3 regions of the Paenibacillus sp. FSL H7-0323 genome follow, and region 2 is predicted to be linked to each of the others. Evidence: predicted binding sites of a transcription regulator. Region 2 holds the regulator's gene; each other region holds the start of a gene.

Region 1 (10,838 bases), 3.1 Mb from region 2:
GCTCAGAGATATATATTTTCAGCAGAATAAGTGACCAGGCAAAATCATATCTAGAGTCTCCCAACTGGCCGTTCGTCCAATCGATTATGGTATATCGCTCTTTATCCTCCACTATATTTCCGATATGAAAATCCCCATGAATGATACAGTCTTGCTTCATTGGAGTTTGCTCAACAAGAGCAGTCAACACATTATAAATATCAGATTGTTCTTTGGCTTCAGGGAAAAAATAGCCGATGAAATCGTATTTTGGCAGTTGTATATTTCCAATCTCTTCAACGCGAATTTTATGTATTTTTGCTAATAGGCTTGCGAGTTCCTTCATTTTCCTGGTATTCATTTTATGAATAGGGGTTCCGTCAAAACTTGTTAACAACACCTTATGTCCCTCCGGATTGATTCCCCAGCCCACTGGTTTAGAGACGGCTACTCCTCGTTCGGATAGAACATCCAATAAACGATATTGAAACTGGACATCCGGTCTGGATTCCTTATTCCATGTTTTCAGTACATAGCTCTCTTGATCAGAATTAATCCTCATGACCTCAGCTTCAAATCCTTGATCCATTGTATGCGCAGTTAAGCTGTCTTCCTGATTTAATAAGTCGTTTATGATTTCGTTGTGCTCTAGCCAATTTATGATAGATATAGGAGTTTTCAAAAATGGGTTCTTCCTTTCGGAGTCAGCTACAACAGATTAACGCAACTCAAAATTACAAATAACATAAAATAGATTGTTCTATCCAGTACATAAATACAGTATCCGGGCTTTTCTTTTCAAACTTTTTCATTTTTAAATACATGTCCATTCCATCAGAAACATCATGCCATAAATCCGTAAATACAAAATCATATTTTTCCTTAGACATATGTTGTTCTGCATATTCGAAAGCATCTGCTTGGATAAGCCTGATCTTGTGAGCATTACTGAATTGTGGCAGTACATATTTATTAAATAAATCAATGACATCTTGATTTTTTTCAACAACCGTTATGCTTTCAACATTAACTTTTTCAGAAACCATATAAGCATAATAGCCAAGTCCAAGCCCAAATGTAAGAACATTCCCAAACGCTTTATCAACAGCTTCTTTCATTGTTTCTATTTCATTTGGTGTGATCGTCATCCATATTCTTTCATTCTCCAAGACAGCCGGGAACATGAATTCAGTTTGAAAAAAACCAACCTGAGGAATTTGTCTTCCCTCTTCTGTCCGGATGATATCATTGCAAACAAAACCTTCAAAAGGTTTATATTTTTCATATTTTAATTCACTATTATTAATCTTTATAGTTGGTATCTTGATATTTTTATAATATGGATTGTCATAATATTCATTTGCATCAAGCTTATGAAGCATATTGCTAAAATATTGGTTGAACAATTCCTTATCATCAACATTATCAACCGTATCCATCCCAAAAGCAGCAGCCAGCATTAAACCAAAAGCGTATTCATAAGATACACCACAGTTTACGATTTCTTCAATTTCTTCTTTGTTAATAAAGTCGGGGGTATTATTCAAATAGCGGCTTAGTAAAGCAAACACTTTATAGTTATCTTCTTTTACTTTTTCTTTTATTACATTATTAAATTCCATATTCTCACCTATTAATTAGAATTTGTTTCTATGTCTCATGTTAGTCTTTCCAGATTGACTAGTAGGCAATACTCTCATTTTACCATTTAAAAATCCAGAAGAACAAAAACCGCTTTACTAATCCGTGACAGTTACCACTTCTACAGTGAGAAAATCTCACGTCAAATCTTCTAGTTATATGGTTTATGGTCCATTTTCCGCCTAATCCGCTCAATATTTCGTTACCCTATGTTAGAATAGACGACTTGTATAATTTGTGAAAACTTTCACTAATAGTCATGATTGATGGTATACTTAATAAGAAGATGAACTAAAGAGAATAACGATGGAAACTGTGGACGTAACCGTAGAAGATTTGAAGTTAGGAGAATAACAGCGACGCGCGCGCTTCTCCACTTCCAACTCCCTCTGATACTTCCTTTCTTTTTTGTCGGGTTCTTTTGGTACATCTTAATAGAGAAATATAAAAGTGGAGGGTTAACAATGAAAAAGAAAGCAGCTGGTGCTCTGAGTCTCGTCCTCTCTGTCATGCTCGTTACCGCAGGTTGCGGTAATGGAAACGACAAGGTGAACGAGAGCAAGAGTAATAACAACGAGAAAAAAGAAGTTGAAGCCGTCTCCGGGGCATCTGAAGCAAGCTACACACCATTTGATCAATTAAAAGATAAATATGATATCATCATTGTCGGTGCGGGTGGTGCGGGAATGTCCGCGGCGCTTGAGGCCAAAGAGAAAGGCATGAACCCTGTTATTTTGGAAAAAATGCCGGTTGCCGGCGGGAACACAACCAAATCCTCTTCGGGAATGAACGCTTCTGAAACGAAATTCCAAAAAGAACAAAACATTGAAGACAGCAATGATTTATTTTATGAAGAATCATTAAAAGGTGGCCATGACACTAACGACAAAGAAATGCTTCGTTTCTTCGTTGATAATTCCGCGAGTGCGATCGATTGGCTGGATTCCATCGGAATCCGCTTGAACAATATCACCATTACAGGCGGCATGAACGAAAAACGTACACACCGTCCTGAAGATGGCTCTGCTGTGGGTCAATACCTTGTCAAAGGTTTAGTAAAAAACGTACAAGAGAAAGAAATCCCACTTTTCGTGAATGCTGATGTCAAAGAAATCACTGAAAAAGATGGCAAAGTAAATGGCGTCAAGGTCCTCTTTAACCAAACAGAGGAAAAAACAATTACGGCAGATGCTGTCGTTGTAACCACTGGCGGATTCGGTGCCAATATGGATTTGATCTCCGAAGTAAGACCTGACTTGGAAGGCTACGTTACTACTAACCAAATCGGCAGTACCGGAGACGGCATCAAGATGATTGAGAAACTCGGCGGCACAACCGTCGATATGGATCAAATCCAAGTTCACCCGACTGTGCAGCAAGAAAAATCCTACCTCATCGGCGAAGCTGTTCGTGGGGAAGGCGCTATCCTTGTTTCCAGTGAAGGTACACGGTTCACCAATGAATTGGATACCCGTGATAAAGTAACAGCTTCCATCAATACACTACCTGAAAAAGCAGCTACGCTGGTCTTTGATTCCGGTGTTAAATCCCGTGTGAAGGCTGTTGAACAATATGACAAAATGGGCTTCGTGATTCAGGCGGATTCCATCGAAGCTTTGGCCAAAGAAATCGGTGTTCCAGAGGATAAGCTGGCAACAACGCTTGATACTTGGAACAGCGCCGTTAAGAATAAAAAGGATGCCGAATTTGGCAGAACTACAGGAATGGACAATGACCTGTCCACTGGTCCTTTCTACGCTATTAAAATTGCTCCTGGGATTCACTACACCATGGGTGGCGTGAAGATCAATACGAACACAGAGGTTCTAAATAAAGATGGTGAAGCTATCCCTGGTCTGTTTGCGGCAGGCGAAGTTACAGGCGGCTTACACGGACAAAACCGGATTGGCGGCAACTCTGTTGCAGAAATCATTATTTTTGGTCGTCAAGCCGGGATCAAATCTGCTGAATTCATAAAAGCAAAATAAGTAGATAACAGATACTATAGGCCTCACAGCAAAAAGCTCAAGCATCGGCAAGTTAGCCGCTGGCTTGAGCTTTTTTAATGGGATTAATCGCCAATAGTTTGGATAATAGTATCAAACGGATCTAATTCCAGGGTTTGTTGTCCATATTCCGTATCAATCGTAGTTTTTTGAAGCTGGTCGCTATTGTTAATCACGACGAGTATTTTACTTTCTGGATAATAAGCACACTCTGTATATAAATTATCCGTAATGTACTTTGTTTCCTTTAACTCATTCCCGGCATAACGAATCACATTTAATAGCAATCTTGTATTTTCAAAGCTTAAGGTGAAAGAAGGCAGGTAGATCCCCTTTCCTTTACCAAAGGCATGGGTGGACAATGTTATCATCCCACTCTTTTCACACAATACCGCTGCTGAGCCATCCGTAAGATAGATGTTATTTTTAGGTGTTATGCTGGCTCCTTCAGGCACTAAACCTTGCTCATCTCTAGCCTCAAATGTCCATCTTCCATGAGCTACCTTGGAGCCTGTATCCTCATCCAGACCAAGCACATGTGCCATTCTGAAAAAGCTGTCATAACCATCAAGCGCCGAAGGCTGATTGATACCTATAAAAGTACCACCCTCATAAACCCATTCTGTCAGTAAGTCCACGCACTTATGGTCACTCCAGTATTCTCCACCACTCCATGCTGAACCTGCCGAGCCGGCATTGATCACTACATCACACTCATGTAATACTCCCTTACGGATATCTTCAAAATCAATGAACTGCACCTCAACCGGCAATCCGGACAAAGCCTCATTGATATGAATCAAATCATGCATATACGTTTCATGGAAATGCCCGGACAAGGTCCACGATCTCAATTTGCCCCAAGCGTGCAAAATGGCTACCTTCGTCTTAATGTGATACGGTTTGCCTTTATGATGCAGCTCTTTAATTTCTCTGAATTCATCCGCGATCTTTTCGATATAATCACAAAAATCCGGATAAGGCTCTACAAGATGCAAATATCCGCCCAGTCCAATCCGATCTATAGGCTCTCTGAGCAAGGCGCGCCGGATATTAATCCAATACTTTTTGGCATCGAGCGTAGGGTTACCTCCCTCCATAAACGTAGGAAGCCCTCCCAATCCAACCGGAAATAAATAGGGATGCAGCCGAATCTCATGGGTATCTACTTTTACACCAGAGCAAAGCCTTGCCTCATACCCTGAGAACACACATTTAATCATCCCGTCAAAACCAAACTCCTCAAAACGGTCATTGTAAGGCTCCATGCCAACCCAACTATCATCATAGAAGACATACGCCAGCTTATCGTGCTTATGCACAATATCAATTAATTGCTTACCAAATTCGATGACAAAATCATTGATAAATGCCATATAGTCCAGCTTCCGCTGCTGCGCCGGGATATGACTGACCCGATATTTCCCACCATTCACAAAATCCTCGGCCGTGAGCGAATACCCATATTTCTTGGCAAACAGATCAAGCGCCCTTGAGCTTACCGTAAAATCATATGAACCCCAGTCCGAGAACAAATGGCGATTGCGCTCATCACTGCCCCAGATCCAGGCGAAATTATAAAAGAGGGAGGTGAACCGAACCACTGTTGTTTCCTTATGCTTACGACACCAATCTTCAATCCAATGGAGTAAATATTTTTGCGTTTCTACATAGATGGGATCAATCTGCATCAGATGCTCTTTTTCCCAGTGATTCGTGGTGTGATTGTACATGGAGATCTCTTCCCAAATCCGGTAGACCATGAAGCTGACTGTGTATTTATGCCAAGGCGTTATTCCAGTAATGACTACATTTCCCGATTCCCGCTCATAATTCCACAGTTCTCTTGGAACCTCTTCGCCCGTCGTTCGGTCAAAAACCTGCCAGTACTTAAACGCCTCTTTGGAATCATTCACTCGGAATTGTTCAGCAAAAAAATCCTCCATCAGATAGATGGATAAATAATCTTGTACCGCTACCTTCGGATTTGTTATTAAAAAGCTCTGCTGCAGCTTGTCTGAATTCTGGGACGCCCATTCGTTATGATCTCTGATGATGCAGATTGTAGAATAAATGCCGTATCCTGCGTTGATAATCTCATCGGACAACTGTGTGCCGTCACTGTCACGGATGACATCGGCACCCCAACGTTCAGCTAATTCCAGGGTCAATGCCTCATAACCGGATTCTCCCGGCAGTGTAAAGGCCCCCGTTGTTTGTTTGGACAACTTGGATCCCTCCTATTTAAGCATATCGGATAGAAAAGCTAATGCTAAGCCTTGCCCCCAGCCTTGAATCCAGTCTTTTGGAATATTGCGGTATCCTTCCCGATCCTTCATAACCGCTGTTCCGCCAGAGACACCCAGTACCCGTCCATCTTCGCTGATATTGTTCAAAATACCTTTCAGGGCCTTTTGCACATATTTGGTATGCAGCGGATTGCCGTTATTGATCATAGCAGCCGCAATACCGCAAGACGCGGATACTTCTTCATAAGACTCCTCGTCATCGAGTACTGTCCGCCACAGGCCGTTCTCCGTTTGCACCAGCTTGAGTGCGGCCAGCTGATCGCGCAGCGAACACTCCACGTCCATACACTGCGGATACAGATACCATTCTTTCAAAAGCTTTTTAACTTGCGACATGGTGTATGCGCCCCAAGCATTCGCTCTGCCCCAGAATAGTCCAGACATGTGATCCTGCTTCACATTATTGTAGCCATGGTACCAAAACCCGCTGCTAGGATCTTGCAGGTATTTGATATGCCAATAATATTGATTCAAGGCATCTTGAATCATTTCCTGATCCTTTAATTTGCTTCCTACACGGAGCAGGAAAAATGCCGCCATAAACAAGGTATCCGCCCATGCCTGTTCTGGAAAATCATTAGAAATAGAGACGGTATGCTGCAACACATGATCTCCGAATCTAAGCGCATTGTTCTGCAGATAATCTACTTTGCTCATCACAATATCCCAATATTTCTGATTGCCTGTTTCCTCATACAAAGTGATCAGCATATGGCCCATGGCACAGGTATTTACCGTCCAATCCGGCAGACCCAGCTCGATATATTCATCTGCCCACTGGACAAGCATATCCAAATACTCTTTATTTCCTGTAGTTTCATAAGCTCTGGTTACCCCATAATAAGCCACACCACAAGGCCAGTCCCATGTTAAATCCATCGCCATTGTTTTTCTGACCACTTTGTCGATGACCCTTAAAATCTCTTCTCTGTCATAAGTTAATTGAAGCATCTTGTTTCTCCTCTCTTTCGCACACGCCCCCAAAGGCGCTTGAGAGCTGTCCGTCCATATTGTAAACGCTTTACTAACTCTATTGTAAGTAGTAAAATGGTCTGATTCTAAGCATATTCATAACTAAACTGTGCAATTTCAACCATTAACTTTTGTTCGCTATATCTTGGAATTAGCCGTGACTACAGAGAATATTTGGACTTCCGGCCGCTGTTGTCGTAAGAATTTCTTGATTTTATACCGCTCTTCGCGGTGGAAATCTGCAGACAAAGGCGGACGCTAACGCTCCTACAGTTCCAAACTTCTCCTCCGCCACTTTTTTCCCAAATTGTATAATATCAAGTTCTCTTTATATAGTTGAATTTGATATAACGTTAACCTATAATCTACTCAACCTACGTAATAAGAATGGGAGTATTGAGAATATGCCCAGAAAAAAGAAGCCCGTCATTGAATACCGCCACTACAGCTTACCGATAAACTTTCCTATCTTGCTGTTAAGTGGTGAACGTTGGAAGATTTCTGATATTAAAAGTGAACATCTGCATTTCCATAATCATTTGGAGATTGGCATTTGCCATTCGGATAGCGGCATCATGGAGATCAAAGGAGAATCTGTGCCTTTTAAAGCCGGAGATGTGACCTTCATCCCTAGGTATCTCCCTCATACAACTTATAGTTCGCCGAATGAAGCCAGTCTGTGGTCTTATATCTTTTTTTCGCCTGAGGATCTTTTTCAGCAATCCTTCAAGAGCGCTTACAGCAACTTTGAGCCGAATCTGTGGGCTATAAAGGGAACAAACTGTATTTTGAATAAAGAGGAACATCCCAAGGTTTATACCCTTGCGACATCGGTCGTGGAGGAATTGAAACAAAAAAATCCTTACTATCAAGAAAGTGCCTACGGCTTATTGTTATCGCTTTATATAGAACTCCTAAGAATTCATTCCCGGTATGAACCCTTGGTTAATCAAGACACAGAGCATAGCCTGAAGGGCGATTTTGTCATCTCACCCGTTCTGGAATACATCACTACAAACTACATGATGCCGATTACCATCGATTTTTTAGCTGATCTGTGCCACCTAAGTACCACTCATTTCCGCAGGAAATTCCATGAGATTATGGGGTCCGCACCTCTCGACTTCCTAAACAGTACCCGTATTGAAGAGGCCTGCAAGCAGTTAAAAAGTACGGATGATTCCATTCTCTCCATCTCTGAGCAAGTCGGTTTTCAGTCCATATCCAGCTTCAACCGATGTTTCTCCAAGCTTATGGGTGAGTCACCTAAACAATGGCGTAAAGGCGCACAATCCGAAGCACAATCCGCTAAAGCGTCTATATTGGAGTTTACGGGGTGGGTATGATCCATTGATCCATTGATCTATTCTAGATCATCTTTCTCCCGATTGTTTTATATAACATGGTTCTTATCTTCTTTAACTGCGCAAAGTTTTCTTCAAATGAAATGCTGTGGGTCAGTGCCAGCCCTTTTGAGAAATCTTTTTTATATAGAAAAATTGATTCCAAATACAAACCTATGACATGAATCTGGTTCCAAGTAGGATAACTTGAATGATGATAGAAGACAGTCAGCGTTTCTAATGCATAAAAATTATGACACCATCTCGCTTCCTCCATTATGTACTTCATTGCCGGTCCATTATTGTTAATCATTATGTCTCGGAATTCATCTAAATGATTAGGCTGAACATCGACATATTCAATTGCATAAAATGGCTTTACATGCCGTTTTCGCGCGCCTTCCCCTGGTGTAGGGTACGTGCTGTTTGGTGTGGTTACAAGTAACTCCATACGGATTGTTTCGAGCACGAAAGGTATATTCACATTTTTTAAGTTAGGTAAAATGAATTCGGCATCTTCTTTTTCCTTGATCTGCATTAGGATAAGATAATCCCATATAATGAATTCTCCATGTTTTTCGGCTGTTTTGTTATGACTGTAAACTGAAATATCCTCCACAGCATTATTTTGAGTCATGGATCCTAGAACGTCTGTGAGTTGGCTCTTTATTTCTTTTTTCATATGCTTTTTATACTTCTTATCGACTCCGATACTCCAAGCAATATAATAAGTATCATTTTGTGGTGTCAGTTTTAGATTCTCTACGCTTATTTTCTTATCCATTTCTGTTTCCCTTTCTGTACAAGTCCCCAGCCATCGATGTATAATTCGTCTAAGATTTCTAATAGCTCGGAAGGGGTCTGAAGCAAGGCTGCTTATGGTTAATCGTAACCCTGCTTCCCAATAAACGCAAATAAGCCCCCTCTATGAACTGCCCCATCAGGCACAACAAAAAGGCATGCGTCCGGTACACTACCGAATTCATACCTAACAATTCACCTAATAAAATAAGCTGTTATGTGATAAGGCTAGCCCTTACTTGACCTCACAAAATCTATTTAACAAGGGAATGATTTGTTCCTTGCTCATAGGGGCGTCGTGCCCCGGGATATACGTAGTAAATGAAAGAGTCGATAAAAGCTCAATATATTCTTTCATTTTTATCGGATCAATTTTACCTTCTCCATGATAATAATCCCCGCTATGTGCATCGCCTGCGAATAATACTCCCGCTTCTTTTATATATACAACACAAGAATCGTCTTCATGTGGCCCTCCTACCTTTATAATCTGGCAAGTGGTGCCCCCTAAATCCAGCGTTAAAGCATTCTCGAACATAATATTTCCTGTGCTAACCTTAATCTTATCAAACGTATCATATTCTTTTTTCATACAGTTATAGGCGAATTCTATTTCTTCTTTGGTCACTAAGCGTTTTACAACAGCTTCTTCATCCCATTCCCATTCTTTCAGGCGCTTTAGTGCCTCATTCGTTGCTGAAGAGACTATAGTTTCCCCGTCAAAAGCATGCATACCAAAGGTATGATCCCAATGCCAGTGCGTGATCAAAGCATATTTGGGACGTGGCAGATTGTTATCATCTAAACACTTTATAAAGGCATCTAAATGCGATTTTGAATTACCACAATCAATCATAATTGAAAAGCTGTCACCTACAACATATCCCAAAACAGGTCTGTCTGTTTCTCGGACACTTTCCAAATAATAAATAGAGTCATTTATTTTTTTGAGTTCCATCCTATTTTCTCTCCTTTATGGATACAGGTAAAGATACGCTCTATGGGGGAGATGATTACCTATTTATAATGGATGAAGCAGGTGCCATTGAGCAAGGGAGAGTTTAGTTATATTCACAATGTACTACGCCGTAGTTCATAAAAATATTGCACAATCGGATGCTTTAACTGCATCTTCTCGCTCATGTTTAAAATCCGCTTTTTCCCAACCCGTCTATCCACTAAAGCCAGAATATTCAATAAGATATCATCGCTCTCTATGCTTTCCTCTATAGAAGTAGATAGAAACTTATTAGCTATAACGATAAAATTCGATTTACTTAATGTTGTCTGTGCAGACAAAAGCTCCTTTGCAACTTCTGATATTTTTCTGCTTCTTGCAATGACTATTAGACGATCCTCCGGGATGTTCCCTTTACTATCTTTTCTAACCGCTTCAATGTCTTCAGGGTGGATTGGAATTTGGAGTTCTGAATCATTCTTAATCTCCTGCTCCGTCTGATACCATCTGATTGAGTTAGTTCTATCATTCATATTGAGTACGTTCTTTTTATCTACCGAAATATAACAGCTCCCTGATTTATCAGGTAAATAACGGTAGCTGCTTGCGCGATATTCAACCTTGCCGGATAACGCGGGACAGAGAAAACTCTCCAGTTGTTGCTTTAATTTGCTCCAGGACATGTATCCTCCAACAAGACGATCTCTTCTCCTCGTCTTTGTCTTATTTTTATATTTTCTTTCCCCCAAGCACACATAACATCCACGATCTTATTGGCTGTAACGCCATATTCCGTGAGGCTGTATTCAACTTTTGGCGGCATCTGCTG
Region 2 (10,838 bases):
AGGTGGGCACGCCCCGATTGGGTTCGTTCCTACGATGGGATACTTGCATGACGGACATGCCAGTCTGCTTCGCCGGGCTGGAGAAATGAGCAACACAGTGGTAATGAGCATTTTTGTGAATCCTTTGCAATTCGGGCCAAACGAGGATTATGATTCCTATCCGCGTGACGAGCGTCGTGATTTGGAGCTCGCTGAACGTGAGGGAGTAGATATTGTATTTATCCCCAGTGTGGAAGAAATGTATCCGCAGCCTACTCGGACTACGGTCTCGGTATCGGAGCTTACTACCCGGCTTTGTGGGGCTTCCCGCCCTGGGCATTTTGATGGTGTAACCACAGTAGTTAATAAATTCTTCAATGTCGTACAGCCGGATTATGCTTTCTTTGGGCTGAAGGATGCTCAACAAGTTGCTGTGCTTCGTCGAATGGTGTCCGATCTTAATATGAATGTCGAAATTATTCCTTGTCCGATCGTTCGTGAAGGGGATGGACTTGCACTCAGCTCACGTAACGTATTCTTGTCTCCAGAGGAGCGTAGTCAGGCATTGGTGTTATCTCGTTCCTTACGTGAAGCACGTCAGTCCATTGAAGAAGGAAAAGTAACAACCGTTGCTGAAGTGCGGGAATTGTTGACATCGGTTATTTCCAGCTCTCCTTTAGCGGTGATTGATTACGCGGAGATCTTAACATTCCCGGATCTTGAAGGATTAGAGGATGAAGCTCTTTTATCAGAAGTGGATGGGGAAATTATAATAGCGCTCGCCGTGAAGTTTGGCAGAACACGCTTGATTGATAATAATGTATTTATTCCAAAGGAGGTTGCTGCACTTGTTTAGACATATGATGAAATCCAAAATTCACCGCGCAACAGTAACGGAAGCGAATTTGAACTATGTGGGCAGTATTACCATTGATGAGAGCTTGATGGAAGCCGCGGACATTCTTGAGAATGAAAAAGTTCAAATTGTGGATAACAACAATGGTTCACGACTGGAAACCTATGTAATCCCTGGACCGCGTGGAAGCGGAGTGATCTGTCTTAATGGTGCCGCAGCTCGTCTTGTTCAGCCGGGCGATACAGTAATTATCATTTCGTATGCGATGTTGTTCTCAGAAGAACTGGAGTCACATAAGCCAACGGTGGTATTCGTGGATGAGAATAACAAACCAGTGAAGCTGGCTGATCATGAATTGCATGCTACAATCGCTTAATGTATGGACTTACGCCATGTAATGAATGGCAGGGATGAAAGACCCCGATCTCGCAGAAAATGAAGTCAGGCAAGCTGAACTGATTTCATCTTCAGTAAGGGGGATCGCCCATGTTTCAACATTTGTTTGCTGAAATGAACAAGGTGCTTCAGGAGATCGTAACAGATTACCCTACAGCGGAGGGTGCCCGCCGGAACGAGCTTTTATGCAATTATAATATGCTGCATAGACTGAGCGACAAAGTGATGGATGAATGGCTCGCTTTTGCTGAGAAGCTTAGTTCCTTTCGCGAAAGTGCGGATTTTACAGCAGTGGTCGAAGAGGAAGTGCCGGAACAGGAAGCACCAGAGCTATGTATGGATTCCTTTGTAAGAGGTCAGGGGTATTATAAGCTGCTGATGTATGGAAAGTGTATTGATCAGTTTAAAGAAGTTATTGCGCAATACCCGGATAGCTTGGCTGCTCGATTATATTTAGCCATCTCTTATCTGCAGGAAGGTGACGGTGAGGCCGCTTGGAGTCATCTGAACCATATGCTGGGCTTGATACGGGAAACCAAGCTGAAAGCCATGGTTTATAATGCTTTAGGCTGCATACGAGCCTCACAGGAACGTTTCAATGAAGCGCAGGAATTGTTTGATCTTGCTTTGCAGCATGACCCTGCGCTTCCGGAACCAAACGTTAACTTAGAGGTATGCCGCCGTCGTGGAGGGAAGCTGCATTTTGGAAATCAGCTGGTTTCCCTTTTGTAAAAGAATAACGGTTTTGGAAATTTCCATTCAAGCGATGCATCCCCTGAACCAGTGGTGTGCATCGCCTTTTTTCGCAACTTCTGTTATGCTGATTAAGAGTCTCAATTGAAAGGGAATAGAATTATAATGAAATTTGCCGTGCTTGATTTTGAAACAACAGGAACCCAATCCGTGGGTGAAATTATCCAGGTTGGCCTTGCAATTATAGAAGAAGACCGGTCCATCTCCCGGGTATATGGTTCCTATGTCAAGCCCGGAACGCCGATTCCTCCTTTTATAACAGGTCTGACGGGGATTACCGATGATGATGTTAAGGATGCGCCTGAGCTGGATGAGATGATGATGGAGCTTGTTCCGCTCTTGGATGATGTTGTGCTTGTAGGGCATAATGTCGCTTTCGACTTCCATTTTTTACAAAATGCTTTAGATCGTTGTGGTTATTTGCCATTTCAAGGGCGGATTTTGGATACGATTGATTTTCTGAAAATTTGCTTTCCTTCGCTCACATCTTATCAACTAGGCTCTGTCAGTGCTCATTTTGGAGTGACACATGATCGTCCGCATCAGGCAGATAGTGATGCACTTGCGACTGCTTTAGTGCTGCTGAAATGTCTGGAGGAGCTCTACGAGCTGCCGCTGCTTACGATCCAGAGACTCTGTGAGCTGTTTACCGAAGAGGATAGTGATCTGGGCTGGTACTTTGATGGTCTGCTGCGAGAGCGGGAAGCGGAAACGCTACAGCCCGAAGGTGATCTGACTTTCTATCGTCAATTAGCGCTTGCAGTAGGAGATTGGACGGAGTTAGCGCCACCTAGAGATGAGCATGCTGAGAATCCGCTAGCGAATTTATCTTTTACTGATTATATGGACGAAGTAACCAAACGACTTAAAGACACATTACCGCAGTATGAAAGCCGGGAAGCTCAGGATATTATGATCAATGAGGTGATGACGGCACTTGCCGAAGACAAACACCTACTGATCGAAGCGGGCACAGGAACCGGTAAATCGCTCGGTTATTTGTTGCCTGCCATTTATCAAAGCGTTCGCACCAATGAAAAAGTCATGGTCAGCACTCATACCATTAATCTGCAGGACCAATTGCGCGAGCGGGATATCCCTTTGTTAACGCAGGTAGTTCCTTTTCCGTTTAAAGCTGCTATTTTTAAGGGAAGAGGGCATTATTTGTGTCTGCGTAAGTTTGAGCATAAAATTAATAAAAAGGACTTTATAAGCCCAAGGGAAGATGCGCTTACTGCCGCTCAGATGATTGTATGGCTCACTCAAAGTGAATCAGGGGATGATGAAGAGCTGAATTTAAGCGGCCGGGGCGGTGACTTCTGGGAGACGGTGGCAAGCGATACCGATTCCTGTCTGGGCCGTTCTTGTCCTTGGTTCCGCAAATGTTATTATCATAGGGCCAAGCATGAAGCTGGGATTGCTGACGTGGTTATTACGAACCACTCCAAGCTATTCGCAGATGTTAAGGCTGGGCACCAGCTGCTTCCGGCTTACGAGCATCTTGTCATTGATGAAGCACATCATTTAGAAGATGTGGCTGGTAAACATCTTGGCATGCATATGAAGCATTTCACTGTGGCACACACATTATCGCGACTGTATAAAGATAGCCGAAACGGACAGCTTCCTGCTCTGCGTCAGATATTACAGTCGTCAGGCAGTGAAGAGGCTTCAGAATGGAGCGGAGTCATCGATCGGATCTACCCGGATCTGCTTACCGTCAAAGAAACCTGGGATGCACTCAGCGACAAGCTGTTCAGCCTTTTGCCGGAACGCAGTGATGCAGGGGCAGGGGAAGCGGGACAACTGGTTATGCGGTTGATTCCCGCCCGTAAGCCGAAGGATTGGGATGAATTGGTTGCACTAGAGAACACTATGAATCTGACGTTAAGCGACATCATCCGTAAGGGTGATAAAATGCTTAACGAGATGCGCGACCAGGAAAGCCAATCCTCAGCAGACAGTCTTGTTACTGATATTAGCGGTTTATTTAAGGATTTGGCTTCCATCCGTGAGCAAGTAAGATTCTTTATGGGGCTGAATGACGATAATGTAGTATATTGGCTGGAGGCAAATGGAAATTACCGCAGCAAATCACTGCAGATGTATGCCGTCCCTGTGGATGTTAGCAGCCAGCTTAAAGAGTTGTTCTTCGATAAGAAAAAAAGCATCGTGCTTACCTCGGCGACGCTGTCTGTAGATAAGTCTTTTCAATTTATGATTGATAATCTCGGACTTAACGAAGCTGCGGAAGAAGGACGTCTAATGACCTCACTTCTTCCTTCTCCCTTTAAGTATCGCGAGCAGGCACTGTTAGTTATACCGCGTGATTTTCCTAGTGTGAAGGGCAGTGTGGGCGATGCTCGATTTGTCGATACACTCGTACAGTCATTATCGGAAGCTGCTAAAACAACACGTGGGCGGATGCTGGTTCTGTTTACTTCTTATAAAATGCTGCGTCAGGTATATGATCCGCTTAAAGAGGCTTTGGCCTCACAAGAGATTACGGTGCTTGGTCAAGGCGTGGAAGGTGGCAGCCGGAGCAAGCTGATCCGCCGCTTTCAGGACAGTGCAGCATCCGTATTGCTGGGGACGAGCAGCTTCTGGGAAGGTGTAGATATTCCAGGTGAAGCACTGACTTGCCTGGCCATCGTGAGACTTCCGTTTCAACCACCGAATCACCCGTTGGCGGAAGCGAAGTCGGAGTTATTGCAGGCCCAGAAGAAGAATCCGTTCATGAAATTATCTGTTCCTCAAGCGGTTATTCGTTTTAAGCAGGGATTCGGAAGACTGGTTCGCACGGCGCAGGATCGCGGAATAGTTATTGTTTATGATACAAGGGTTATTGAATCTCATTACGGGAAGTATTTCCTTTATTCATTGCCTGGTCCCAAAATGGAGCATATGCTTACTGATCAAATGGTCCCTCGCATAGCGGAATGGCTAGAGGATGGCGGCGCTTCTTAAAACGCTCGTCTTCAGTTTAGCTCCTCCTTATCCTTAAGGGCGGTGTGTTACAGTACCGTCCTTAATAAGGAGAGGTAGACGTTTGAATATGGATTTTCACAAGAACATTACTATTTTTAGGAGGAAAAATATGAAATCGGATAAAATATCAGAAGCCGTTGTTCGCAGACTACCTGTGTACTTGCGTTTTTTGAATGATCTCCAGAATCGCGAAATATTAACAGTTTCCTCTCAGGAACTTGGACAAAAGCTTGATCTTAATCCCGCACAGATTCGTAAGGATTTAGCATATTTTGGTGACTTCGGCAGAAAAGGTATCGGCTATGATGTAACGTATCTTATTGAGAAAATCCGTCATATCCTGAAGCTGGATCAACAGCTTAATGTAGCTTTAGTTGGAGCAGGTAATCTCGGACATGCCTTGTCTAATTACAATGCATATCTCAAAGATACTATGAAAATTACGGCTATATTTGATTCGTACGCTCCTAAGGTTGGACGTAAGATCAACTCCCTTACTGTGCAACCGATGGATGAACTAGGCAGCACAATTCGTGAGCAAGGTATTCGCATTGCCATTATTACCGTACCTGATTCAGAAGCTCAAAATGTAGCAGATATCCTCATTTCTTCTGGGATTGAAGCAATTTTGAACTTTGCCCCTGTGATTCTGAAGACACCACCGAATATCCGGGTGCATGCAGCTGATTTTACAACTGATCTGCAAAGTCTTGCTTATTACTTGCGGGATGGAAAGGAAGAAAGTGAACATGAACAACAATAAAACGATAATTAAGGGCGGGTATTTTCTGACTCCGGGAACGGATGAGCCGGTTCTGAGTGGATATATGACTATTGAAGATGATTTAATCACTTACATAGGAAAAGAAGAGCCTCAGATGGAAGCTGGAGTGCAAGTGGTTGATGGCAGCCGTCTGCTGTTCATGCCTGGACTTGTAAACACACATGGTCATGCGGCGATGTCTTTGCTGCGTGGATATGGAGATGATTTAGCGCTACAAGTGTGGCTTCAGGAGAAGATGTGGCCAATGGAGGAAAAGTTCTCCGGTGATGATGTATACTGGGGAACCTCCTTATCTGTATTGGAAATGCTGAAGGGTGGAACTACGACCTTCCTCGATATGTATGATCATATGGACCGAGTAGCCGAGGTAGCTGAGTTATCAGGTATCCGTTCCGTATTGATGCGTGGTGTGATCGGGTTATGTCCAGAGGATGTACAGAATCACAAGCTTGCGGAAGCGATTTCTTTTGCCCGTAACTGGCATGGAAAGGCTGACGGTAGAATTACTACTATGATCTCGCCACACGCCCCTTATACTTGCCCTCCGGACTTCCTGGTTAAGTTTGTGCAGGCAGCGCATGATCTGGATTTACCGATGCATACGCATATGTCCGAAACGAAACGTGAAGTGGAACAAAATGTGGCGGATTACGGGTTGCGTCCTGTAGCTCACTTAGAGAAGCTTGGCATGTTTACACGTCCCTCGATAGTTGCACATGGTGTTCATTTAAATGATGAAGAGATTGAGATCTTGGCTCGCCATAATGTGGGTGTATCTCATAATCCGGGCAGTAATTTGAAGCTGGCTAGCGGAGTGGCTCGGGTTACTGATCTTCTAAAAGCTGGTGTGAAGGTGTCTCTTGGCACGGATGGCGCGGCAAGCAACAATAACTTGGATATGTTTGAAGAGATGCGGCTTGCAGCTCTCATTCATAAGGGTGTCAGCGGTGATCCAACGGCTGTTCCAGCTCCAGAGGCTCTGCGTATGGCTACAGAATATGGCGCGCAGTCCATCTTTTTAAATAATGTAGGCAGACTTGCTGTAGGGATGAAAGCAGATTTCATTGCTGTTGATATCGATCAGCCGCATTTGCTGCCACACACAGATCTGTTGTCTCATGCAGTTTACTCTGCTAGCGCTAAGGATGTTGAGCATGTGTGGGTGAATGGTAAACAGGTCATCAAGCATGGACAATGCTTAACCCTGGATGAGGAAGCTATCCGGCGTAAAGCGCAAGAAGCCTTCGAAGGTTTATTGAAGCGTTAAGTCTGGAGAATAACGAATAAATAATAGGCTGCGACTTTTTGCTTTTAGCAAAAGTTGCGGCCTTTTGTGTATTTTTAAGGCTGGGAAAGCTAGAAAATTATGAAATTTTGGATAAACGCGCGGGTGTGTTATATAATCAAAAAAGATATATTACTAGAAAGGGAGCTGTACCTTGAAGAAAAGGAAAAAATGGATCCTCCTGGGGTCAGTTCTGATTCTGCTCCTGGGGTTTGGACTTATCCAGTTCTATGCCTATATTATGAAAGATCAATGGAACGAGCGTGATATCGCTAAGGATGTTGCCAAAACCAGAGCGGGTCTAACACAGGTAACCAAAGCACAAAAATCGGTTTGGGATGAAAATGCAGTGTACTGGGTATTAACTGGGAAAAATGAAGCCGGGACTGCTCTTATGGTCTGGGTCCGCTTTACGGTAGATGGAAAATTTGCTGAAGGCGACGACGCAGTGTTTGCTGAGGAACTAAGTAAAGGAACCTCGGAAGCCCAAATACGCGGCATTATCAAAGCTGATCTTCCGGACATAACGATTGAACGCTTGCTGCCGGGAGTATATAACGGAGAGTATGCTTGGCAGCTTTTTTATAAACAGAGCGGTCGGTATTATTATCAATTTTATCGCTTTTCGGATGGGTCCCGAATGGGCGAAGGTTACAGTTTACCTAAAAGTTAAGCTGAACATAAGGAAATTAAGGGTGGCATAGTAAACAAGCGAACTTATTATAAGTTCGCTTGTTTACATTTATTTGATGTACAAAAGTGATATACTAAGTGATATACTGAATGGGTGGTTATCACCGAATATTCCCTTAAATTCACATACGAAAATAGGCCGATTGATTAAAAATCAAGGCCGATTTTGTCGAAAGTGAGGAATTTATTTGGTATTGATGGAAATATTTAAAAAATTAAATTTTAAATATATTCACATTTATTTTGAAATTAGTATATACACCTGTGATATACTACTACTTGTAATTAGAACAGCAATAAGAGACTTCAGTCTCTCTGATGAGCTCTCAAGTAGCTATAAATTATTATAATGAGCTTTATATTTTGTCATCTTTGAGAGGAGGACGTTTCTTGAAATTACGTCTTGTACCTGTGCTGATAACGTCTCTACTGTCGGCTACTCTATTGTTTGGTGGCTTCTTTTTGTATCGTCAGTTTGCAATGCAGGAACCACTTCAGAAGATTGTATCTCAATATGAGGGCGTCAATAATTCTCATATCAGTATTAACCGCAATGAGGTCACTTTGAAACTTGATCTCCAGCCAGGCACGAAATTACGTGAACTGGTTCAGTACGTCTCCCAAGAAGGAAAATCGATGATTGATGGACGTACACTAAAACTTGATGTAGAACAGAACTCCAGTGAACTGCTGGATGAATACTGGGATAAAGCGATGTTCTCTGTAGCCGAAGCCATGGAGAGCCGTAAATATACACTTATACCCACAGAACTTGATGGACTCAAAGCGCAATATCCGCAATATAAAAATGTGATAGCCTCAACAGAAATTGATGACAATAATGTCTATGTAAGCTTGAGTAATGGAAAAGAAAGCAAATTTATTATTTTGCCGCGTAAACCTGCGACATTGGGGGTATGGAATAATGCCTAAATACCTTAAAGAAATTCTAATCGGATTTATTCCTGTCTTGTTTATTTTTATGGCTTTTCTAGGCATTAATATATTCCCGATTGTAATTGCTGCTGGGATGCTCACGGCCTTACTTATCATTGCTCATTTAAGAGGCGGACTTGCGGTAAATGCAGGTGCCGGGAAGAAACGCAAGAAGGATGGACCTTCAAAGCTTACTTTTGAAGAAATTGGCGGGCAAGACAATGCAAAACAGGAGCTTCGTGAAGCGTTGGATTTTTTGATCCGGCATGAGGAAATCAGCAAATTCGGGATTCGGCCTTTGAAAGGGATTCTGCTTACAGGCCCTCCAGGAACAGGTAAGACCCTTATGGCTAGAGCAGCAGCACATTATACAAACTCTGTATTTGTGGCAGCATCAGGCAGTGAGTTTGTAGAAATGTACGTAGGTGTCGGTGCCGGCCGTATCCGCGATTTGTTTAAGGATGCCCGTACCCGCGCCCTTAAGGAAAACAAGCAAAGCGCTATTATTTTCATAGATGAAATTGACGTAATTGGCGGTAAGCGTGAGGGCGGACAGCAGCGAGAATATGATCAGACCTTGAATCAGCTGTTGACTGAGATGGACGGGATCTATAACAACGAAACACCACGCATTCTACTGGTAGCAGCCACTAACCGTAAAGAAATGCTTGATTCAGCATTGCTGCGTCCTGGCCGGTTTGACCGTCATATTCAAGTGGACATGCCTGATAAAAAAGGCCGCAGATCGATTCTCGAATTGCATGCCAAAAATAAGCCGCTTCATGCCAATGTGAACCTCGACAAAATTTCCGAAGAAGCCTATGGTTTTTCCGGTGCTCAGCTCGAAAGTGTTATGAATGAGGCAGCAATTTATATGATGCGTGAGGAATTGACAGAGGTTGAGCAGCGGCATCTGTCGATGGCGATTGACAAGGTTATGATGGGGGAAAAAACGGACAGAGAAACTAACCACGAAGAGAAAAAACGTGTGGCGATCCACGAATTGGGACATGCCATTATGGCAGAACTGCTTCGTCCGGGAAGTGTCAGTCAGGTTACACTGACTCCGCGGGGGCAAGCCCTTGGTTATGTACGTCACAATCCTCAGCAAGAGCAGTATCTGTACACCAAAGATTATCTCGAAGATCAGATTATGATCGCACTTGGTGGAGCGGCTGCAGAAGAAATGTATTATGGCGGACGAAGCACAGGTTCACGTGGCGATTTTGATCAGGCCCTGAATATTGTCGAAACCATGATGAAATCCGGATTGACTTCGTTGGGTATTGCCAAGCTGGAAATGGTTACCACTGAAGAGCTTATGAAGGAAAACAGTAAAATATTGGACGAGTTGATGGTACGTACTCACGACCACCTTGAAAAGCAACGAAATGTATTTGATTACTCCCTTGACATTTTAATGAAGGAAGAAGTGCTCTCTGGAGAGCAATTTCGATGTCAATTTCGTGACAGCGTGCGTTTACCAGCATAAATATTTATGCTGGTTATTTTTTTTTACTTTTCAGGCATGCTAAGATATCATTATATGTCGGGCTTTATAAATTTTTGCGACAGACAAGGTACAATACAAAAGTATAGATACCTGAAAGGATGGAGACTTTTTTATGAATTTCAAGAAAATTGGTGTCATCGGCGGTGGCACAATGGGACAAGGGATTGCCGAAATGCTGGCAGCCAAGGGCCTGGATGTATTGCTGGTGGAGAAAACCCCTGAGAAACTGGACTACTCCTACGAAATGATCGAGACAAGTCTAGATAAGCAACTGGAGAAATGGGCGATCACTCAAGCTGAGAAGAAGCTGATTCTTAGCCGCATTCAAAAAGTGACACATTTCGCAGAGCTGAGCTCTTGTGACATGGTTATCGAAACAATCGTTGAGGATTTAGAAGAAAAGAAAAAAATATTGAATCAACTGGATCAAGTATGTCCAAACCACATTATTCTTGCCAGCAATACGTCAACACTTAGCTTGACTGAACTTGCAAGTTCTACAATGTATCCGGAACGCGTGATCGGAATGCATTTCATATACCCTGTAGCTAAAGTGGATCTTGTTGAAATTGTACGCGGTCTGAAAACTTCAGATGCTACTTTTGAAGATACAAAATCCTTTGTTGATGAAATTGTTGAGAAAAAAGGTGTAATG
Region 3 (10,838 bases), 2.0 Mb from region 2:
AGCCAAGCATCCGCAATAAGTGCATGACCTGCAGGAGTAGGATGTACTCCATCATATGCCCAGTAAGCCGGTTCTGCTTTTACGGAAGCCGCTGCAAAAAGTCCATCTAGCGGAACCAGCGGCGCCCCATATTCACGTGCCAGCTCTCGGACAATATGAATCTTAGGATCAAGATCCTGACGCCAAGTTCTACGATCTTCCGGTACAGGCAAAACAAAAGGCTCTATAAGCACTAATTTAACATCCAAAGATTTCCGAGTGCGTTCGATCAGGTCCCGATATGAAGCTTCAAACTGCTCGGGAGTGGTTTCTTCACCAGAATCAAAACGCCGCCAAGTGTCATTAATTCCAATATAAATGGACACCCACGTCGGCTTCAAATCCAGGCAATCCTTATCCCACCGTCCCTGTAAATCAACAATACGGTTGCCACCAATACCACGGTTAAAAAAAGTAAGATTCTTCTCTGGATATAAATGCCCCAGTCGAGCGGCGACCATCATTGCATAACCTACTCCAAGTGATGAAGCGTCTTCATGATTACGCCCCCAGTCTGTTATGCTGTCCCCTTGAAACAGAATGACATCGTTTTGTTGGAATATCATAAATGAAATCCTCCTCTAACTACCTCTGTTAATATAACCCAATCTATTATATCAAATACAATGAATACAGCCTACTGTGAAACATCAATAATGCAAACATTTCACTAAAAAAACAATAACAAAAACCCCGCTCAGATTTGAGCAGGGTTTAGGGTTAAACTATATTAGTAAGCTAGGCTGAACAATCCTTTAATGTGGGACAAGTAACGGATATTACTTGCTTCCTTCATTAGAGTTGCAGGCAAGCCTTTTAACGGAGTAGAACTTGCACCAACGATGGCAACACCGTCTTTACGGCCTAAGCTAGCAAGTGTACCAGAGTTGATTGGGCTAAAGCTTTCAAACGATTTATTTTTCAAGAAGGCATACAGATTGTATCCGATCAATTCACCCATTTGCCAAGCAATTTGCGCAGTTGGAGGGTAAGGACGTCCGTCTTCTGCAAAGACCACCGCGCTGTCACCAGCAACGAATACATCTTTGTGGGAAGTGGATTGCAAGAATTCATTCACCGTTGCACGACCTCGGTTAACTTCAAGACCCGATTCGCCGATGAGTGGATTTCCTTGTACGCCACCAGTCCATACAAATGTGTTAGCAATAATTTTTTGACCGTCTTTCAAGTCAATCGCATTGCCTTCTACATTCGTAACAGGAAGACCTGTCAGGAATTGAACACCACGTTTCTCCAAGCTTGCTACAGCACGTTCGATTAATGCATCTGGCAATACTGGAAGGATTTTAGGACCTGCTTCAACGAGCATAAGCTTAATTTCTTTAGGATCAACGCCATATTTTTTAGTAAGTGTAGGCAATACATCCGCGATTTCACCAACAAGCTCAACACCTGTTAAGCCGCCGCCACCGATCAGGATGTTTGCATCTGCTTCATTTTTCGATTTCGCATATTCACGAATACGATCTTCAATATGTTGATGAATTTTGTTAGCATCTGCAGCTGATTTCAATACCATACTGTATTGTTCAAGCCCTGGAATGCCAAAATAAGCTGTAGTGCTGCCAAGACCTACAACAAGCGCATCATAAGTAAGTGTCACACCATCAGAAAGAACAATTTGTTTGTTCTCCACAGAAAATGAATTAACCTTCGCGATTTTCAGGTCAATATCTTTCCCTGCGAAAAGCTTAGTTAGAGGCATAGCTACAGCACCCTCTGCAACACTACCTGCTGCAAGACGATGCAATTCTGTAATGATTTGGTGGGTAGGATACTGATTAACTACAGTAATTTTAGCTTCATCTTTTTTGAGATATTTGCGTACGGTTAAGGCGCTTAGTAGACCACCATAACCTGCTCCTAGAATGACAATATGTTTAGACATGATGTTTCCTCCGTCCCTTACGTATAAGATATGAAAATGATTATTTCTGCTTACTGCGTTCTCCAGCAACTTGAAGGTATGCATTTACGAAACGGAAAAGCTTTTGCGCTTGCGGATCTTTCAACAACTTCATAAGACCAAAAAGACCAATAACTTCGTTACTTTCATTCGCACGATCTTTTGCTTCGATCACTGTAGCTGCCATATTCTTCGCGGAATGCACTACAGGTTCAGCAAGTTCTTTAATTGCACTTACCGTATCACTTTTCAAAACATCATCCGCTGCGACAGTTTGCACAAAGTCATAGGACTTTGTAAGCACGCCAACAAGCTCAGTTAATTTTGGCAGCTGTTCCACCAAGACTGTTAATGATTCCTGGACTTCTGGTTTCAAGAGCTGTTCTAGAACATCCATTTGTTCCTTGCTAACAGCTACTTTTGGTGATTCTTGTTCAGGTTGTGTTTGAGTGATTGATTCTGACATATCCAAATCTCCTCTGCAATAAGCTTTGCTGCTTAATAGTAATGAAAAACATAAGAACTTTTAACGCCATATTTCTATTATAGCACTTATCAAGTTATAAATGTCACAAAGTTTTTGAATTTCCATAAAAATTTGTGATTTTTATTACATTATAATAAATTATTTAAATTACTAGTGTTAATTAAAACCGTTTGAGTGAATTAATGTACAAATTCATTCAAATTCTTCTCAGTTTTCAATAAAACCTCCACAATGTCCATATTCTTCTCTGTTAGAAGTAACCTGAAATAAAGAGAACGCAGGAAGTTCTTTGTATTTATTCGATTAACGTACTGGCTGTGGCTTCTAGGCCAACTGCCACATTGCGCCAAGTTGAGAATCCAATCGGTTATAGACTGCTGTGGAAGTAAATGATGATCGATGATTGTAACTATAATAGTAGCAATCCGTTCATCTTCTTCCTCCCTGAATATGTATTGATCGTTATAAAGCATCTTTTGAATAACTGTCAGAACCTCTTCCCGCACCTCGGCATCACTCTCCGAGCATAAAACCAGCTCATCCAAGGCGTCTGCGCCATGGGCTGCTGCGTGTGCCCAGCCTTCTTTTTCCATATAACCTTTTAAGTCCCGTTCTTCCTCATAATAACGAATCAAACCCTGCTTCACCTTTATAAATTCAGAGCTATCCAATATAGCCATTTCCCTATGCCTCTGGAGAATAAGAGCAACAACCAATACAGAAAATGTTCTTGTATACACCGTCAGATCTTCTTTATTCCCAATGTGATAAAAAAGATGCTGCTCGTCAAGAAGTATCCACAGCAGTTCACGAAGCTCCGCATCATTAAACCAATGTTTCTCATTAATCCATTTGTAGAATGTGGAATAAATCAATTCATCACGCAGTACAGGCTCGGGATCTCCTATATGCTCAAGCATCAACTTCACATAATCCTTTATGTCCTCTCCACTTTTAAGCTCGTAGTCATTCTCTTCGATTCTTTGCAAATCTATCATCAATTGTTCTCTACTATTAATCAATTTATCCACCCTTTCATTCACTGTGTTTCTACATATCCTAATATCCTAATTTATGTCCTATTTTTTGACAACAGAGTGTTCAAGATTAACTTCAATAAATTTTATCATTGACGAATTTTATAAGCTGTGTTATTTTGAGTTAGTAACATTTAGTTAGTTCATTTACAAATATCAGGTGTTGATATTTTACAACCGAATACATACACAACGGAGGAATACTTATGAGCGCTTTTACAGACTTGATTCAGTCACGCAGATCCGCTATGAATTTTGTGGAAGGGGTTATCATCCCTCAGAATGAATTAGAGGAAATGTTCTCTTATGCCAGATTGGCACCCTCGGCCTATAATCTACAGCATACAAATTACAAAGTGATATCTAACGAGAGCTTAAAAGAAGAAATTCGCGAAGCAGCTTACGGCCAATATAAAATCCATACTGCTTCAGCAGTTATTGTAGTGCTAGGAGATAAGCATGCTTATCAGCAGGCTCCAGAAATCTATGGCGGGCTTAAAGCTTTAGGAGCGATGTCACAAGAGGAATATGATGAGCAAATAGAGATGATTAACAATGCTTACATTGATAAGGATGCTTTTCAAAGAGATGAAGCAATACGTAATGCCTCTCTCTCTGCCATGCACTTTATGCTGATCGCCAAAGATAAAGGCTGGGATACCTGCCCGATGATCGGCTTCGATGCTGATGCTATCCAATCCACCTTGAATCTGCCGGATCATATGGTACCTGTTATGCTGATCACGATCGGCAAAGACAAAAAACATAAAATCAGACCCCGCGGCTACCGTAAGCCAGTTAACGAATTCGTTGAATTCATCTGATTATAGATACAGCAAAACGTTCCATCCGAGGCAAGTAGCGGGTGGAACGTTTTTTAATTGGAACTCATCATGAAGATAATGAACCGTACGCCCGATATACAAGAGGGGCTCTACTTCGCATATTGTAAAATGGCTATCGCTGCTCGTTCCCGTCGTTCGGAGTCATCACAAATCAAAGCATCTTTCAAAATATTAAGCGCCTTAGAGAGTGTCTCCTCATCCAATTCCAGCGGACTATTCACTTCTTGTTCATTAGCAGAAACACCTGTAATCCACAGATCCAAGCGAGCACTTGGTTTGGGACCCTTATATTGTACAACCGTTGCACTTTGGTTAAATAACTCCCGCACGCCTGTGTTTAGTTCAGAAATCGGCACACTTTTCAACCACGTCACACCACGCCGATGGCATGTACCCTCGTCAACATTATCAGTAAACTCGTTGTAAAAATAATCTCCGAGGTCCCCGAGATGTACCCAATCTCCATCGGCCACCAGCACATAATCTCCATCTTGCATCGTATGTACAAATAGCTGAAGGGCTTGCAGATGTTGCGTAAGCTCCAACTCACTATATTGGTATGTGCCAATCAATCGATCACGAAGTTCCTCTGTGCTTAGATTCTCCAGATCCCCTATTCCGGGGTAGCCGATACTCACATAATTATCCTCCAAAAATGTGGTGATCCGCTCAATCCCCAGTGGCTTCGATCCCATCCGAAACAGATTCATATGTCATTCCTCCAAATACTTAATAAAATGCTTGTAGTAGCCCTTGGATTTGGGAGTAACAAACCGTCCATCATTCGCAGAATCCTTCATTAGTTTATGAAGCTTCGGACCTCCAGTATAGGGATCTACTACGCTAGCCTTAAGTCGTGTCGCTTGGATTGCCTTCTGAGGACAAGAATAAACACAACGCATACATAATAAACAATTTTGACTGAAAACAATTCTTTCTACGCCGCTACTAATATTGGATGTTGGACAGTTTCTGACACATTTTAAGCATAGTGTGCAAGCGTCCGTTGTACGCAATCCTTTGGCGAAGTATTTTCCCCCTTGGTGCTCCTCACAATAATACACTGTTCTCAGAACCCGCTCCAACACAGGGTGAATCGGCAGATTTCGTGGTGTCCGCTTTACGATTTCCTCTGCAAACAATTCCACCTTACGCTGTGCGGCTTGATACAACTGCTTATTCAACCTGTCATCATATTTAATATAAAAATTACATGGCATCGCCAAAATCGAATTGTGAAAGGGATTATATCCCTTCCCACGCAAAGAACGAAGCACCGTATTCGAAGCACCGTTATTGATATAGTGTGGAGAGGATGCCGTTTTGAATACAAATGCCGGGGTTCCATTACAATCAGGTAGCCCTTCTGCAAAACGTTCAACAAAACCGGAAGCGCCAAAGCCTAGAACCGGATGACCAATACCTATAAGATCATAGGCTTCATATTCTACAGAACGAGTGCCTTTAAAAACATCTTCCACTCTAAACAAATCTACATCTTGCCCTTTACTTCTTAGCCTTTCAGCAAATTGCTTAGCAATAATCTCCGTATTGCCCGTACCTGAGAAATAAAATATGGCCGTCTTTGCATTATGCATTCCATCCCCTCCCAGATCAAATATACCTCATTCCCGTCTGGGAAAGCTGTGAAGTTGAGATGGGTTTTGGCTAATTCGGACTCAGTTGCTCTTATTTCCATAATTCCGCTCATTTTGCCACACTATCGGACTCAGTTGCAGCTATTCGCTCAAATGTGCTCCTTTTCTGCGCAAATCAGGGGCAATAAGAGCTATACAGTCCGAAACCTTCGCAAAATGAACCCATATGCTGAAATAGCTGCAATACGGTCCGATACGATCTCAATCGAGCAAAAGGTAGCTGGTTTCGAGATGTAGGCGGCTAGGTTGAGCTATAGGGAACTAATTCCACGCACGGTGTAGATAGGTTGAGCTATAGGTAGCTAATTCCGCACGGTGTAGATAGGTTGAGCTATAGGGAACTTATTCCGCACGGTGTAGATAGGTTGAGCTATAGGTAGCTAATTCCGCACGGTGTAGATAGGTTGAGCCATAGGTAGCTAATTCCGCACGAAGTAGTTAAGTTGAGCCCAAGACAGCTAGTTTAAGCAATGGGCAGCACGTCTAGGATCAAATTTGGCAGGCGGTGTTCTTTTTAACAACTGTCCGGACTCAGTTGCTCTTATTTCCATAATTTCGCTCGTTTTATCACACTATCGGACTCAGTTGCAGCTATTCACCCAAACCTGCTCAAATATTGTACTTAACAAATCCTCAATCATGCGTCCTCACAGGAGTAATTAAAAAAAGTGTGGACGAAGATGCGTCTACAGGTAGGATCACCAGCGGCCTTTCTTTTCCCGCGAACCTGATTCTAAGCGTCTCGCTATCGATCGCCCGAAGGATGTCCCTGAAATATTTTCCGTTAAAGGCTACTCGAAAATGATCACCTTCCAGATGCTCCAAAGGAATCTCTTCTTTTACATCCCCAATTTCTGCAGTCTTGGACACTAAACTTAGCATGTTAGAAGGAAGTACGCTGAGCATAACACTCTCACTAGCCAATATAGAAATACGTTCAACCACATGTAACAAACGATCCTTCTTAACAATCACTTCGGAGAGGTACGCTTTTGGGATTAAATTATTGACAGAGGGATAAGTTCCTTCTAGAAGAGCAGACTGAACCCTCAATCCACTAGAAATAAATCTGATCTGCTTGGGGCCTATTTCTAAATCGGTGCTGCTGTCTGGATCATCGTTTAATATTTTTAAAAGATCCTCCAGGGTGCTGCCCGGGATTACAACATCTAAAGGAACTGTCCCGTAATCTTCTACGCTTTCAACAACATGCTGGGCGAAGCGGATGCCATCAGTGGCGACTACACGAATATTATGCTTCTCTATTTGCAGCAAAACTCCTGTAAGCACAGGTCTGGTTTCCGATGAAGAGACCGCAAAAACCACTCTTTTAAATATTTGCTTCAGGAGAGTGTTCTTCATGCTTATCCTTTGAATGTTTGGATGATCTATGTATTGGATTCTTGGAAACTCTGCCACATCCATTCCACATAAACGAAATTGAGTGCTCCCTGATTGAATATTTAATATCAATGACTCTACGATTTCCAGCCTAATTAGTCCAGGATCAAGCTTACGAATGATCTCATAAAAATAACGCGCGGGAACGACGATCTCACCTGTGTTGTGCACAACCATCGAATCCATCTTCACAGGGAGCTTATATTCAATGGTCATTCTTATATTGCTGGCTGTTAATATCAGACCCTGAGTTTGCGCTTGAATAAGTATTCCTGATAGAACACGTGAGGAACTATTCGCGGATATGGCTTTTAATGCTGCCTGTAAAGCGGTACTAAGAGAATCTTTTGATACATGGATTAGCAAAGACTTCACCTAACTCTCCTTAGATTCCTTTACAAAATGCGCCTCAATGATGTTCCGAAATACTTGGGAGCGAGATGCGTTCTGATCCGCGCAAGCCTGCTCTATCTCCTGCCAAACGTCCTCAGATAACGTCAGTGATACCTTTTTAGTTACACCAGTGCTTTTTCTACCTGCACCTTCCCGAAGCCCTCCCCTTGTAAAAAGAAACCCCAACTGCCCGTCTTTAGTAGCTACACCTACTTTGACTTTATCCTCGTTGTTACTTGCGCTATCGCTAGTGACCTTATTTTTAATTTCGCTAATACTGCTCCCCTTTTGTTCGCCCTCGAATTTATGATCACCCAATCCCTCACACCTCCATATTTGAATTTAGTAACTTAAATCAATATATCCACTAATTTCATAATACCATAATCGCCATTAATCCACCACAATTCTAACCACAAAAAAACACCCCAAAGATCGGAGTGTGTGCGGTGAGCTGGGCATGAGTTGGGTATGAGTTGGGTATGAGTTGGGTATTGCAACGATAACCCATGGATTTTTTTATTTTGCTTAAAATCGTTTGGGAATGTATGAGTTAATTGCACTTTATACAACTATAAACAATACATTGTGCTGCCCGAGCGAAATAAGTGTATTCTCTGCAACTAAATTCAACGATATTAACAAATTAGTGTGAAAAGACTTCTTTTAACTGCACCAAATGCAACTAAAAGTGACTAAGCTTCTTATCTCCTGCAAATAAGTGTATAAACTGCAACTATCCCGTTTGCCCGCTCGCGGACACACGCACGCACACCCTCATCATCCCACTAACCCAATCTTTATCCCCTCACGCACACCCTCATCATGCCACTAACCCAACCTTCCTCCCCTCTCCCTCACCTCATCATACCACTAACCCAACCTTCATCCCCTCACACACCCTCATCATCCCACTAACCCAATCTTTATCCCCTCACACACCCTCATCACGCCACTAACCCAACCTTCATCCCCTCTCATATCCCCTCTCCCAAAGACTCCTTTCCCTACAACTCCCATCATCATTACCTCAGAACTCCCTACTCATGTAAAAATAGCTCGCCTCATAACTCAACGTGTGGCACATATTAATATCTACTCTTCCACCCACGCGCCTTACTGAAACTACACTATCTCAGGATGTTCTGATAATTTGGTGGGAAGTCTGACTTTTTGGGGTCTTTTAGATGCTTGAACGATTCAAGCTTCACCTTAGGACCAGGAGAGATCCTAAAAGTCATGGTATCTTCTCCAACTGAAATATGTGGACCAACTGTAGGATATACGTTAAGTGTAATCAAGAAATCAAACCCACGGAAACCATTGAGCCGCTTCACCTCAGTCACATCCACAAAGTAAGGATAAACCATTGGCGATTCTCGCAAAAGCGGCGAATAAATATCTGCAATCTTTTTCTCAATATGGGGTAAAAGAAATAACATCAGCATGTCTTGAAACTTAAGTTCGCGAGAATCTTGATCTGGCAGTTGAAGTCCCGAATCAGACCTGGAAGGTGTTACAGATTGAGGTTGAATTAACCTATTTGCGGAGCAAGGTTGTGGCGTCAGAACGAGCATCACTGCGACAAGAAGGGGAGCAATCCAGCTTTTTTTCATCACAATAGCCTCCTTAGGGAACTTTATATAAATTCCCCAAAGAGACCCTATTTCTATACGTTAAATCTCAATCCTGTTAAAAAGAAAGGGTTCTCCCTTAAGATAATTTTTCAGGATCGCTAACGCATACGTCTGTTCTGCTTTTAGACCCTCGGTTTCCCTAGGATCGGATGCGTGATGGCAATAATTTTCGATCATAACCATGACCGTAAAATTCTCTAAAGTCTGAACCCACTCCCCGTCAAGCTTGGCGATACTTTCGTACCCCTTAATGACCCCTTCTCTTTGCAATGGATACAGTCCAAGAAGGGTATGTGCCACGTCATAAAGATAATACCCCCAACCACATCTCCCAAAATCAATCGGCCGAGGCTCACCCTCTTTAAATATGATGTTGCCTTGATGTAAATCTCCATGAATAACGCCATAAGACCTTCTGTTCTTATTTTTATGCTGCTTGCTTAACCAGTTGAATAATTTCTCAGCTGCCGACTGATACAGCACAAACTCATCATCCGTAAGAAAACAATGATAATGCAGCTTTAAACGAAGCATTGCTTTTCGAAAGCTATGTTCATCCCAAACAGGACGATTAAAGCCAGGGGGTAACTCCAGCTCCTGTGCCGCCTTATGTAGCTTGGCTAATAGAACGCCTTCTTTGTAAATTTGTTCTTCGGTAAGATTTTCATTCGCATGTTCCCCTTCAACCCAGCGCATTAAAGAGGCATAAACACCTTCTCCATTTCCCTGTTCCACTCTGAACGTTACAGCACCCGTGCGATCATGAACACCTTTTGGCAGGGGGACATCAATTTTGCTCTTCAAAAGCTCCAGCCACGCGATTTCGGAGTTAATTTCCTCTTTAGATCTCCCCGAATGAAGGCGCAGTAAAAAAGTTCCCTCTTTATTAGTTTCGATAACAAAGGTACAGGTATCCGATAGCTGGTTAAAACGAATCTGCGTCCAATCCAGGTCAAAGTTCTGAAGCGCTATTAAAGCTGCCTGCTTATAATTTTTTCTCATCGCAAAGGAAGGAACAATTCAGTCTCATCGGGCCAGGAAGGGTTCGCAAATTGATAGATTTCTATAACCAATCCACGATCATTACTCTGCAAACTGCTATTAAATTCTCGCTTCATTTCCGGCAATTCAAGCACTTGGACTTGGCCTTCATCATTCATAAATAACCATCCCTTCAATGATCTATAAAAATGAAAACTATCTGAAAAAATATTTATCTTGAAAATATTTTCAGAAAACTAAATAATAGAAAAGCAATACTTACATGTCGGATCTATCATCTTAACCAAGGTGGAGCTTCATTACAGGCAGAAGAAAGGTTGAACATCGGCATCATGAATGCAATTCCAAACCTCAACAAGGCACAAACACGCAAAGAGCGAGCAGGGAAAGAGCCCTTTCCCATCTCTATACT

The links. Region 2 encodes Rex, which represses fermentation and respiration genes when NADH is low (regulators of the CRP and FNR family bind a similar motif). Its sites were predicted from a motif close to TTGTGAAATATTTCACAA; they were not measured.
Region 1: a site for Rex is predicted at 1,856-1,873, ahead of MHH89_RS25805 (flavocytochrome c). Genes of this name have one in related genera too.
Region 3: a site for Rex is predicted at 2,565-2,582, ahead of MHH89_RS02985 (DUF1641 domain-containing protein). Genes of this name have one in related genera too.

What each region holds. Positions count from the first base shown of each region.
Region 1 is NZ_JBBODB010000001.1:5,749,265-5,760,102, reverse strand. Features, by position in the region: gene MHH89_RS25815 (aminoglycoside phosphotransferase family protein) at 1-661, opposite strand, end outside; gene MHH89_RS25810 (spermine/spermidine synthase domain-containing protein) at 714-1,601, opposite strand; gene MHH89_RS25805 (flavocytochrome c) at 2,085-3,608, shown strand; gene gnpA (1,3-beta-galactosyl-N-acetylhexosamine phosphorylase) at 3,692-5,854, opposite strand; gene MHH89_RS25795 (glycoside hydrolase family 88/105 protein) at 5,867-6,886, opposite strand; gene MHH89_RS25790 (AraC family transcriptional regulator) at 7,312-8,253, shown strand; gene MHH89_RS25785 (hypothetical protein) at 8,276-9,034, opposite strand; gene MHH89_RS25780 (MBL fold metallo-hydrolase) at 9,287-10,009, opposite strand; gene MHH89_RS25775 (SF0329 family protein) at 10,123-10,692, opposite strand; gene MHH89_RS25770 (winged helix-turn-helix transcriptional regulator) at 10,674-10,838, opposite strand, start outside.
Region 2 is NZ_JBBODB010000001.1:2,637,723-2,648,560, reverse strand. Features, by position in the region: gene panC (pantoate--beta-alanine ligase) at 1-835, shown strand, start outside; gene panD (aspartate 1-decarboxylase) at 828-1,211, shown strand; gene MHH89_RS12050 (tetratricopeptide repeat protein) at 1,322-1,963, shown strand; gene dinG (ATP-dependent DNA helicase DinG) at 2,090-4,951, shown strand; gene MHH89_RS12040 (redox-sensing transcriptional repressor Rex) at 5,082-5,735, shown strand; gene MHH89_RS12035 (amidohydrolase) at 5,722-7,023, shown strand; gene MHH89_RS12030 (cell wall elongation regulator TseB-like domain-containing protein) at 7,196-7,714, shown strand; gene MHH89_RS12025 (hypothetical protein) at 8,125-8,667, shown strand; gene MHH89_RS12020 (AAA family ATPase) at 8,660-10,162, shown strand; gene MHH89_RS12015 (3-hydroxyacyl-CoA dehydrogenase family protein) at 10,296-10,838, shown strand, end outside.
Region 3 is NZ_JBBODB010000001.1:635,356-646,193, reverse strand. Features, by position in the region: gene MHH89_RS02995 (SGNH/GDSL hydrolase family protein) at 1-605, opposite strand, end outside; gene MHH89_RS02990 (NAD(P)/FAD-dependent oxidoreductase) at 770-1,948, opposite strand; gene MHH89_RS02985 (DUF1641 domain-containing protein) at 1,989-2,432, opposite strand; gene MHH89_RS02980 (DUF2785 domain-containing protein) at 2,633-3,475, opposite strand; gene MHH89_RS02975 (nitroreductase family protein) at 3,697-4,314, shown strand; gene MHH89_RS02970 (hypothetical protein) at 4,425-5,045, opposite strand; gene MHH89_RS02965 (EFR1 family ferrodoxin) at 5,049-5,933, opposite strand; gene dnaN (DNA polymerase III subunit beta) at 6,627-7,769, opposite strand; gene MHH89_RS02955 (hypothetical protein) at 7,770-8,105, opposite strand; gene MHH89_RS02950 (DUF3888 domain-containing protein) at 8,918-9,403, opposite strand; gene MHH89_RS02945 (phosphotransferase enzyme family protein) at 9,464-10,426, opposite strand; gene MHH89_RS02940 (hypothetical protein) at 10,423-10,584, opposite strand; gene MHH89_RS02935 (MFS transporter) at 10,759-10,838, shown strand, end outside.